2 regions of the Streptomyces sp. NPDC093018 genome follow, and region 1 is predicted to be linked to the other one. Evidence: riboswitches for the same ligand, from Rfam matches in the RefSeq annotation. Region 1 holds a riboswitch; the other holds the start of a gene.
What was found. Region 1 has a riboswitch for cobalamin ahead of AB0N90_RS30940 (CoA-acylating methylmalonate-semialdehyde dehydrogenase). Riboswitches for the same ligand answer to the same signal wherever they lie in the genome.
Positions count from the first base shown of each region.

Region 1 (3,766 bases):
GCGTTCGTTCGGGCCGAAGGAGATGCCGGGGTCGTCCTTGTCGACCAGGAAGGCGGAGATGCCGCGGGGGCCGGGTTCGCCGGTGCGGGCCATCACCACGTACACCTGGGCGGCGCCCGCGCCGGAGATGAACTGTTTGACGCCGGTGAGCACGTAGTGGTCGCCGTCGGCTGCGGCGCGGGTGGTGAGGGCGGCCGCGTCGGAACCGGCGCCGGGTTCGGTCAGGCAGTAGCTCGCGAGGTCGTCCATCGCGCACAGCCGGGGCAGCCACCGCTCGCGCTGGGCGTCGTCGCCGTAGCGGTCGATCATCCAGGCGACCATGTTGTGGATGGACAGATAGCCGGCGATGGCGGGGCAGCCGGAGGCCAGGGCCTCGAAGACGAGCACGCCGTCGGCGCGGCCGAGGGCGGATCCGCCGTGCTGTTCACGCACGTAGACGCCGCCGAGGCCGAGCCCCGCGGCCTTGCGCAGGACGTCGACGGGGAAGTGCTTGTGGCGGTCCCAGTCCAGGGCGTGCGGGGCGAGGTGGTCCTGGGCGAAGTCGAGGGTGGTCTCGACGAGGGCCTGCTGGTCCTCGGTGAGCAGGGTGGTGGTCATACGGCGCTCAGCCCATCGTGGGGATCGTGAAGGAGGCGCCCTCGCGGCGGCCGGCGGGCCAGCGGGAGGTGACGGTCTTGGTGCGGGTGCAGAAGCGGATCGCGTCCGGGCCGTGCTGGCCGAGGTCGCCGAAGCCGGAGCGCTTCCAGCCGCCGAAGGTGTGGTGGGCGACGGGCACCGGGATGGGCACGTTCACGCCGACCATGCCGGTGTTCACCCGGCGGGTGAAGTCGCGGGCGGTGTCCCCGTCGCGGGTGAAGATCGCGACGCCGTTGCCGTAGCGGTGCTCGCTGGGCAGGCGCAGGGCCTCCTCGTAGTCGGCGGCGCGCACGACCGAGAGGACCGGGCCGAAGATCTCCTCCTGGTAGATCCGCATGTCCGGGGTGACCCGGTCGAAGAGGGAGGCTCCGGCGAAGAAGCCCTTCTCATGGCCGGGGAGCACGAAGTCCCGTCCGTCCACGACGAGTTCGGCGCCCTCCTGGACACCGAGGTCGACGTAGTCGCGGACCCTGCGCAGGGCCTCGGGGGCGACCAGCGGGCCGAAGTCGGCCTCGGGGTCGTCGCTGCGGCCGATGCGCAGGGCGGCGATGCGTTCGGTGAGCCGGGCGACGAGGGCGTCCGCCGTGGCCTCGCCGACCGGCACGGCGACCGAGATCGCCATGCAGCGCTCACCGGCCGAGCCGTACCCGGCGCCGATCAGCGCGTCCACCGCCTGGTCCAGATCGGCGTCCGGCATCACGATCAGATGGTTCTTGGCGCCGCCGAAGCACTGGGCGCGCTTGCCGTGGGCGGCGGCGGTGGCGTAGACGTGCGCGGCGATCGGGGTGGAGCCGACGAAGCCGAGGGCGGCGACGCGCGGGTCCTCCAGGAGGGTGTCGACGGCGTCCCGGGCGCCGTTGACGACATTGAGCACGCCCGGCGGCAGGCCCGCCTCCAGGAAGAGTTCGGCGAGCCGCAGCGGCACCGAGGGGTTGCGCTCGGAGGGCTTGAGGACGAAGGCGTTGCCGCAGGCCAGCGCGGGTGCGGCCTGCCAGAGCGGGATCATGGCGGGGAAGTTGAACGGGGTGATGCCCGCGATGACGCCGAGGGGTGCGCGCAGGGAGTGCACATCGATGCCGGTGCCGGCGTTGTCGCTGAACTCGCCCTTGAGCAGGTGCGGGATGCCGGCGGCGAACTCCACGACATCCAGTCCGCGCTGGAGGTCGCCGTGGGCGTCGGCGACGGTCTTGCCGTGCTCGGCCGACAGCAGCCGGGCGAGCGTGTCCTTCTCCTGCTCGGCGAGCTGGAGGAAGCGCAGCAGGACGCGGGCGCGGCGCTGCGGGTTCCACTCGGCCCAGGCGCGCTGTGCCTCGGCGGCGGAGGTGATCGCCGCCGTGGTCTCGCCCCGGTCGGCGAGCGGCACCAGGGCCTGGACCTCGCCGGTGTTGGGGTCGTACACCTCGCTGTGGGACCCGGAGGTGCCCAGGAAGTGCTCGCCGTCGACGAAGTGGGTCAACTCGCGTACGGCGGAGGGTGCTTGGGGACGGATCATGGCTGCCTGCTCTCGTCAGGTGGGGGTGATCCGGGATGGCGCGCAGCGGCGGCACACGGCCGGGGTGCGCGAGGGCGCACATGGGCGTGCCGGGGCGGCGCGAAAGACGCGGTGGCGGGACGAGCCCTCAGACCGGTACGGCGGGATTGCCGCGCGGGGACGGCCCGCGTCGGCTCGCGCCGGGATCATGGGTGCGCAGGGGTGCCATGCGTGTCGGCTCCATCCTCGTGGACAACACGGAACATCCCGCGGCCGGTATCCTGACTCCCGGATCAGCGCGCGCCGTCCGCCTTCCCGACATCCAGCTCGTCAGTGGCGTACCTGTCGACGGCGTACTCCCCGGTCACAGTGGCGGGACCGCGCCGGATTCGCACCGGCTTCCCTGCACCGCGGGCCTTCTCCCCCGAATATATAGTTGGACGTCCTAGTAAATCCAGTGTCCCCGTGGATCCGGTGCGTCCTCACGAGATCCGGTACGTCTTCAGGCCACGCCGTCCGCGCTCTCCGCCGGCCGCTCGCGGGGTCCGGCGAAGCGTACCGGCGCCCGGAAGCGGGCGCGGCGGGCGGCGCGCCGGAAGGTGGTCAGCACCGCGGGACCGGCCAGCAGCACGCACACGAAGTTGGTGACGGCGCGGCCGGTGTCCCAGCCCAGCGAGGTGGCGAGGTCGAAGGCGACGTAGCGGTGCCACTGCTCGGTGAAGGGCAGGCCCGGCAGATAGGCGATCGAGCTGTTCGGGTCCAGGGAGAAGGGCCAGAAGGAGAGGTTGAGCAGGAAGCCGAAGAGGTAGCCGGACAGCGAGCCGTAGACCGCGAGCATCAGCACCTCGCGGCGACCGCTCGCCCGGGGCAGGAATCCGGCGAGCATGCCGACGAACGCGCAGCCGAACATCTGGTACGGCATCCAGGGCCCCACTCCCCCGGTGATCAGCGCGGAGGCGAACAGCGAGGTGCAGCCGAGGACGAAGCCGAAACCGGGGCCGTACACCCGGCCGGCCAGGACCAGGACGAAGAAGACCGTCTCGATGCCCGCCGTACCGGCCCCGAGGGGGCGCAGGGCGGCGTCGACGGCGGAGAGCACCCCGAGCATGGCGAGCGCCTTGGAGTCGATGCCGCCCTCGGCGATCTCCGAGAGCACCACGCACAGCACCAGCACCAGCAGCACGCCGAAGATCAGCGGGGGCGCGTAGGAGGAGCCGAACTTCCCGGGGGCGACCACGAACGGCCAGAAGAACGCGACGAGTCCGAGGAGGGCGGCGAGCGCCATGACCACTGCGGCCCGGCCGGTCAGCCGGATGGCGGGTCCCCCGGCCCCCGCGCGTCCGCTCATGACCGCGCCTCGCCCGTGTCCGCGAGCCCCCGCTCGACCTGGCTTACCGTCAGGAAAGGCAGGGGCGCGAGGATCTTGGCCGTCTGCGGGGCGAACGTCGGGGAGGAGACGATGACTTCGGCGGTGGGGCCGTCGGCGACGATGTCCCCCTCGGCCATGACGACGACACGGTCGGCGGCGCGGGCCGCGAACTCGACGTCATGGGTGGAGATGACGACCGCACGGCCCTCGGCCGCCAGCGCGTCCACGATGCCGGTCAGTGCCGCCTTGGCCCGGTAGTCCAGGCCCCGGGTCGGCTCGTCCAGCAGCAC
Region 1 is NZ_JBFBFF010000018.1:75,813-79,578, reverse strand. Features, by position in the region: gene AB0N90_RS30945 (acyl-CoA dehydrogenase family protein) at 1-597, opposite strand, end outside; gene AB0N90_RS30940 (CoA-acylating methylmalonate-semialdehyde dehydrogenase) at 605-2,128, opposite strand; cobalamin riboswitch at 2,383-2,511, opposite strand; gene AB0N90_RS30935 (ECF transporter S component) at 2,610-3,455, opposite strand; gene AB0N90_RS30930 (ATP-binding cassette domain-containing protein) at 3,452-3,766, opposite strand, start outside.

Region 2 (3,766 bases), on a different contig from region 1:
TGGATCAGGGTCCAGATCTGGGCGCGGATGGCGGGCAGCTTGGCCGGGTCCATGGAGGCGATCTGGGCGTACTCGTCGAGGAGTTGCTCCAGGCGCGCGATGTCGCCGTAGGAGTCGGCGCGGGCCATGGGCGGGACGAGGTGGTCGACGAGGGTGGCGTGCACACGGCGCTTGGCCTGGGTGCCCTCGCCGGGGTCGTTGACCAGGAAGGGGTAGACCAGTGGGAGGTCGCCGAGGGCGGCGTCGGGGCCGCAGGCGGCGGACAGGCCGGCGTTCTTGCCCGGCAGCCACTCCAGGTTGCCGTGCTTGCCGAGGTGGATCATCGCGTCCGCCCCGAAGCCGCCCTCCGACTGGGGGGCGGCGATCCAGCGGTAGGCGGCCAGGTAGTGGTGGGAGGGCGGCAGGTCCGGGTCGTGGTAGATGGCGATCGGGTTCTCGCCGAACCCACGCGGGGGCTGGATGAGGACGAGCAGGTTGCCGAAGCGCAGGGCCGCGAGGACGATGTCGCCCTCCTTGTCGCGGCTGTGGTCGACGAACATCTCGCCGGGCGCCGGGCCCCAGTGGTCCTCCACCGCCACGCGCAGTTCCTTCGGCAGCGTGGCGAACCAGCGTCGGTAGTCGGCCGCGGGGACCCGTACCGGATTGCGGGCGAGCTGTTCCTCGGTGAGCCAGTCCTGGTCGTGGCCGCCCGCCTCGATGAGCGCGCGGATCAGTTCGTCACCGTCACCGGAGGCGAGGCCGGGGACGTCCGTGTCGGAGCCGAAGTCGTAGCCCTCCTCGCGCAGACGCCTGAGCAGGGCGACGGCGCTGGCGGGGGTGTCCAGACCGACGGCGTTGCCGATCCGGGAATGCTTGGTGGGGTACGCCGACAGGACGAGAGCCAGCCGCTTGTGCGCCGGCGGGATGTGGCGAAGGCGGGCGTGGCGTACGGCGATTCCGGCGACCCGGGCCGCACGCTCGGGGTCGGCGACGTAGGCCGGGAGGCCGTCGGCGTCGATCTCCTTGAAGGAGAACGGCACCGTGATCAGACGGCCGTCGAACTCGGGCACCGCGATCTGGCCGGCCGCGTCCAGCGGCGAGACGCCCTCGTCGCTCGCCGCCCAGGCCGTGCGGGAGCCGGTCAGGCACAGGGCCTGGAGGATGGGGACGTCGAGGCCGGTGAGCGCGCCCGCGTCCCAGGACTCGTCGTCACCGCCGGCCGATGCCTCGGCGGGCTTGGTGCCTCCGGCCGCCAGGACCGTGGTGACGATGGCGTCGGCGGCTCCGAGTTCGGCGATCAGTTCCGGCTCGGGCGCCCGCAGAGAGGCGACGTACAGGGGCAGCGGGCGGCCACCGGCCTCCTCGATGGCGTCGCACAGTACGTGGACGAAAGCCGTGTTGCCGCTCATGTGGTGGGCGCGGTAGTAGAGCACGGCGATGGTCGGGCCGCCGGTCGGCCGGTCCGGGCGCTCCAGCGGGCCCCAGGTGGGAGCGGGGGCCGGCGCGTCGAAGCCGTGACCGGTGAGCAGGACGGTGTCCGAGAGGAACCGCGCGAGCTGTCCGAGGTTGGCGGGGCCGCCATGGGCGAGGTAGGCGTGCGCCTCCGCGGCGATGCCGACGGGGACGGTGGAGGCCGCCATCAGCTGGGCGTCGGGAGCCTGTTCACCGGTCAGGACGACCACCGGTCGCCCGTCCGCCAGCAGCAGGTCGATGCCGTCCTGCCAGGCGCGGATGCCGCCCAGCAGGCGTACCACCACCAGGGCGACGCCGTCGAGGAGGGCCGGGAGGTCGGCCGGGGTGAGACGGGCGGGGTTGGCGAAGCGGTAGCCGACCGGGCCGTCGGCCGCGCGGGCGCTGAGCAGATCGGTGTCGGATGTCGACAGGAGCAGGATCTCGTGGGCGGGCGGGACTCGCTCCCCGGACGGAGTGGGCATGCGTCGCCTGGCCTTCCTCGGGGTCCGCGCCCCGGGCGGTGTCGGATTGGGTCTCGCCCCCGGAGGAATCCGAGGACGAGGGAGGGGAGTTCCTGGCTCACCCGGCCTGGTGAGGCCGAATTCACAGTGGCGGGACCGCGCCGGATTCGCACCGGCTTCCTCTCTTGTCGCCGTGATGGCGGTTCGCGGATCAGGTGATCCACTGTGGAGCATAGTAAGGGTCACCGTAGGAGCGCGGGGCGTACATCCCTCATGATCGTGGGTATGCTCACCGCCATGCCCACGGCAGACCTTCCTCCCTCCCCATCGCCCCAGGCCACCCCGGCCGCGGGGGACCGCGGTGATGCCTGCCCCGGAGCGCTGCGCCTGCACACGGCGGACGACGGCGCCCTTGCCCGTATCCGGCTTCCCGGTGGAATCCTGACCATCGGACAGGCGGAGGCGCTCGGCCGGGCCGCCCTCCGGCTGGGCGACGGCGACCTGCACCTGACGTCGCGCGGCAATGTACAGTTGCGCGGCCTGGCGGCCGGGTGCGGCGGGGAGTTGGCGGCGGCGTTGGACGCGGTCGGCCTGCTGCCCTCGCGCGAGCACGAGCGGGTGCGCAACATCGTCGCCTCACCTCTGTCCGGCCTCGACGGTGGGGGCGCACAGGATGTGCGTCCTTGGCTGACGGCTCTGGACGCCGCGTTGTGCGCGAGCGAAGCCGCGAGGGGGCTGTCGGGCCGGTTCCTGTTCGCGTTGGACGACGGGCGCGGCGATGTGGCCGGCCTCGGTGCCGACGTCACGGTGCGTGCGACCGGCGACGGCCGAGCATGGCTGGGCCCCGGGTCGGTCCGGGTGTCCGCCGTCGACGCGCCGCGCGCGGCTCTGGTGGCCGCCGAGACCTTCCTGGAGGCCGCGCGGTCCCACGGGGCGCGAACCTGGCGGGTGTCCGAACTCCCTTTGCCGCAGGGCGAGCTGGACCATCTGGTGCGTGACCGGCTGACGGCCGAGGGCATCGCGCAAGAGGTCCGTCCCGAGCCGGTCGGTTCGGCCGACGGACCGCCCCCGGGGATTGTCGGTGAAGCCCTGTCCGCGCACGTTCCCCTGGGGCGGCTCTCGGCCCTCCAGTGGGAGGCGTTGACGGTCGCCGCGGACACCGAGCTGCGGCTGACCCCTTGGCGTGGCGTGGTCGTCCCCACCGTGGGCGCCACCGCCGCGCGGCGCGTCGAGTCGCTCGAACGCCTCCGTGGCGCCGGACTGGTCACCGACCCCGTGTCCTCCTGGCTCCGCGTGGGCGCCTGCATCGGCCGCCCCGGATGCGCCAAGGCACACGGCGACGTACGGGCGGACGCGGCGCGGGCGTTGGAGTCGACGGGCCGCCCCGCTCTCCCCCTGTACTGGTCCGGTTGCGAACGGCGCTGCGGCCACCCCCGTGGTGACCATGTCGATGTGCTCGCGACCCCGGACGGCGGGTACCGTCTGTCGGCCGCCACGACGGCCGGAACCACACGCACCGTGTCCGCGGCAGGTCCCTTCCAGATGGGCGCCGCCCTCGCGGCGATCACCTCATGATCCCCAAGACGACCGAGAGCAGTGAGAAGAGCACCGTGACCACCCACGTCTACGAGAAGGACGGGGCGGCGATCTACCGCCAGTCCTTCGCCACCATCCGCGCCGAAGCGGACCTCACCGGTCTGCCCGCCGACGTCAGCCAGGTCGCGGTGCGCATGATCCACGCCTGCGGGATGGTCGACCTCGTCAAGGACCTGGCACACACACCCGCCGTGGTCGCCCGGGCCCGCGAGGCCCTGCGGGCCGGCGCACCGATCTTCTGCGACGTACAGATGGTGGCCAGCGGCGTGACCCGCAAG
Region 2 is NZ_JBFBFF010000025.1:66,711-70,476, forward strand. Features, by position in the region: gene cobN (cobaltochelatase subunit CobN) at 1-1,913, opposite strand, end outside; cobalamin riboswitch at 1,979-2,132, opposite strand; gene AB0N90_RS35325 (cobalamin biosynthesis protein CobG) at 2,166-3,467, shown strand; gene AB0N90_RS35330 (precorrin-8X methylmutase) at 3,464-3,766, shown strand, end outside.
Region 2: another riboswitch for cobalamin. It lies ahead of cobN (cobaltochelatase subunit CobN); the one in region 1 lies ahead of AB0N90_RS30940 (CoA-acylating methylmalonate-semialdehyde dehydrogenase).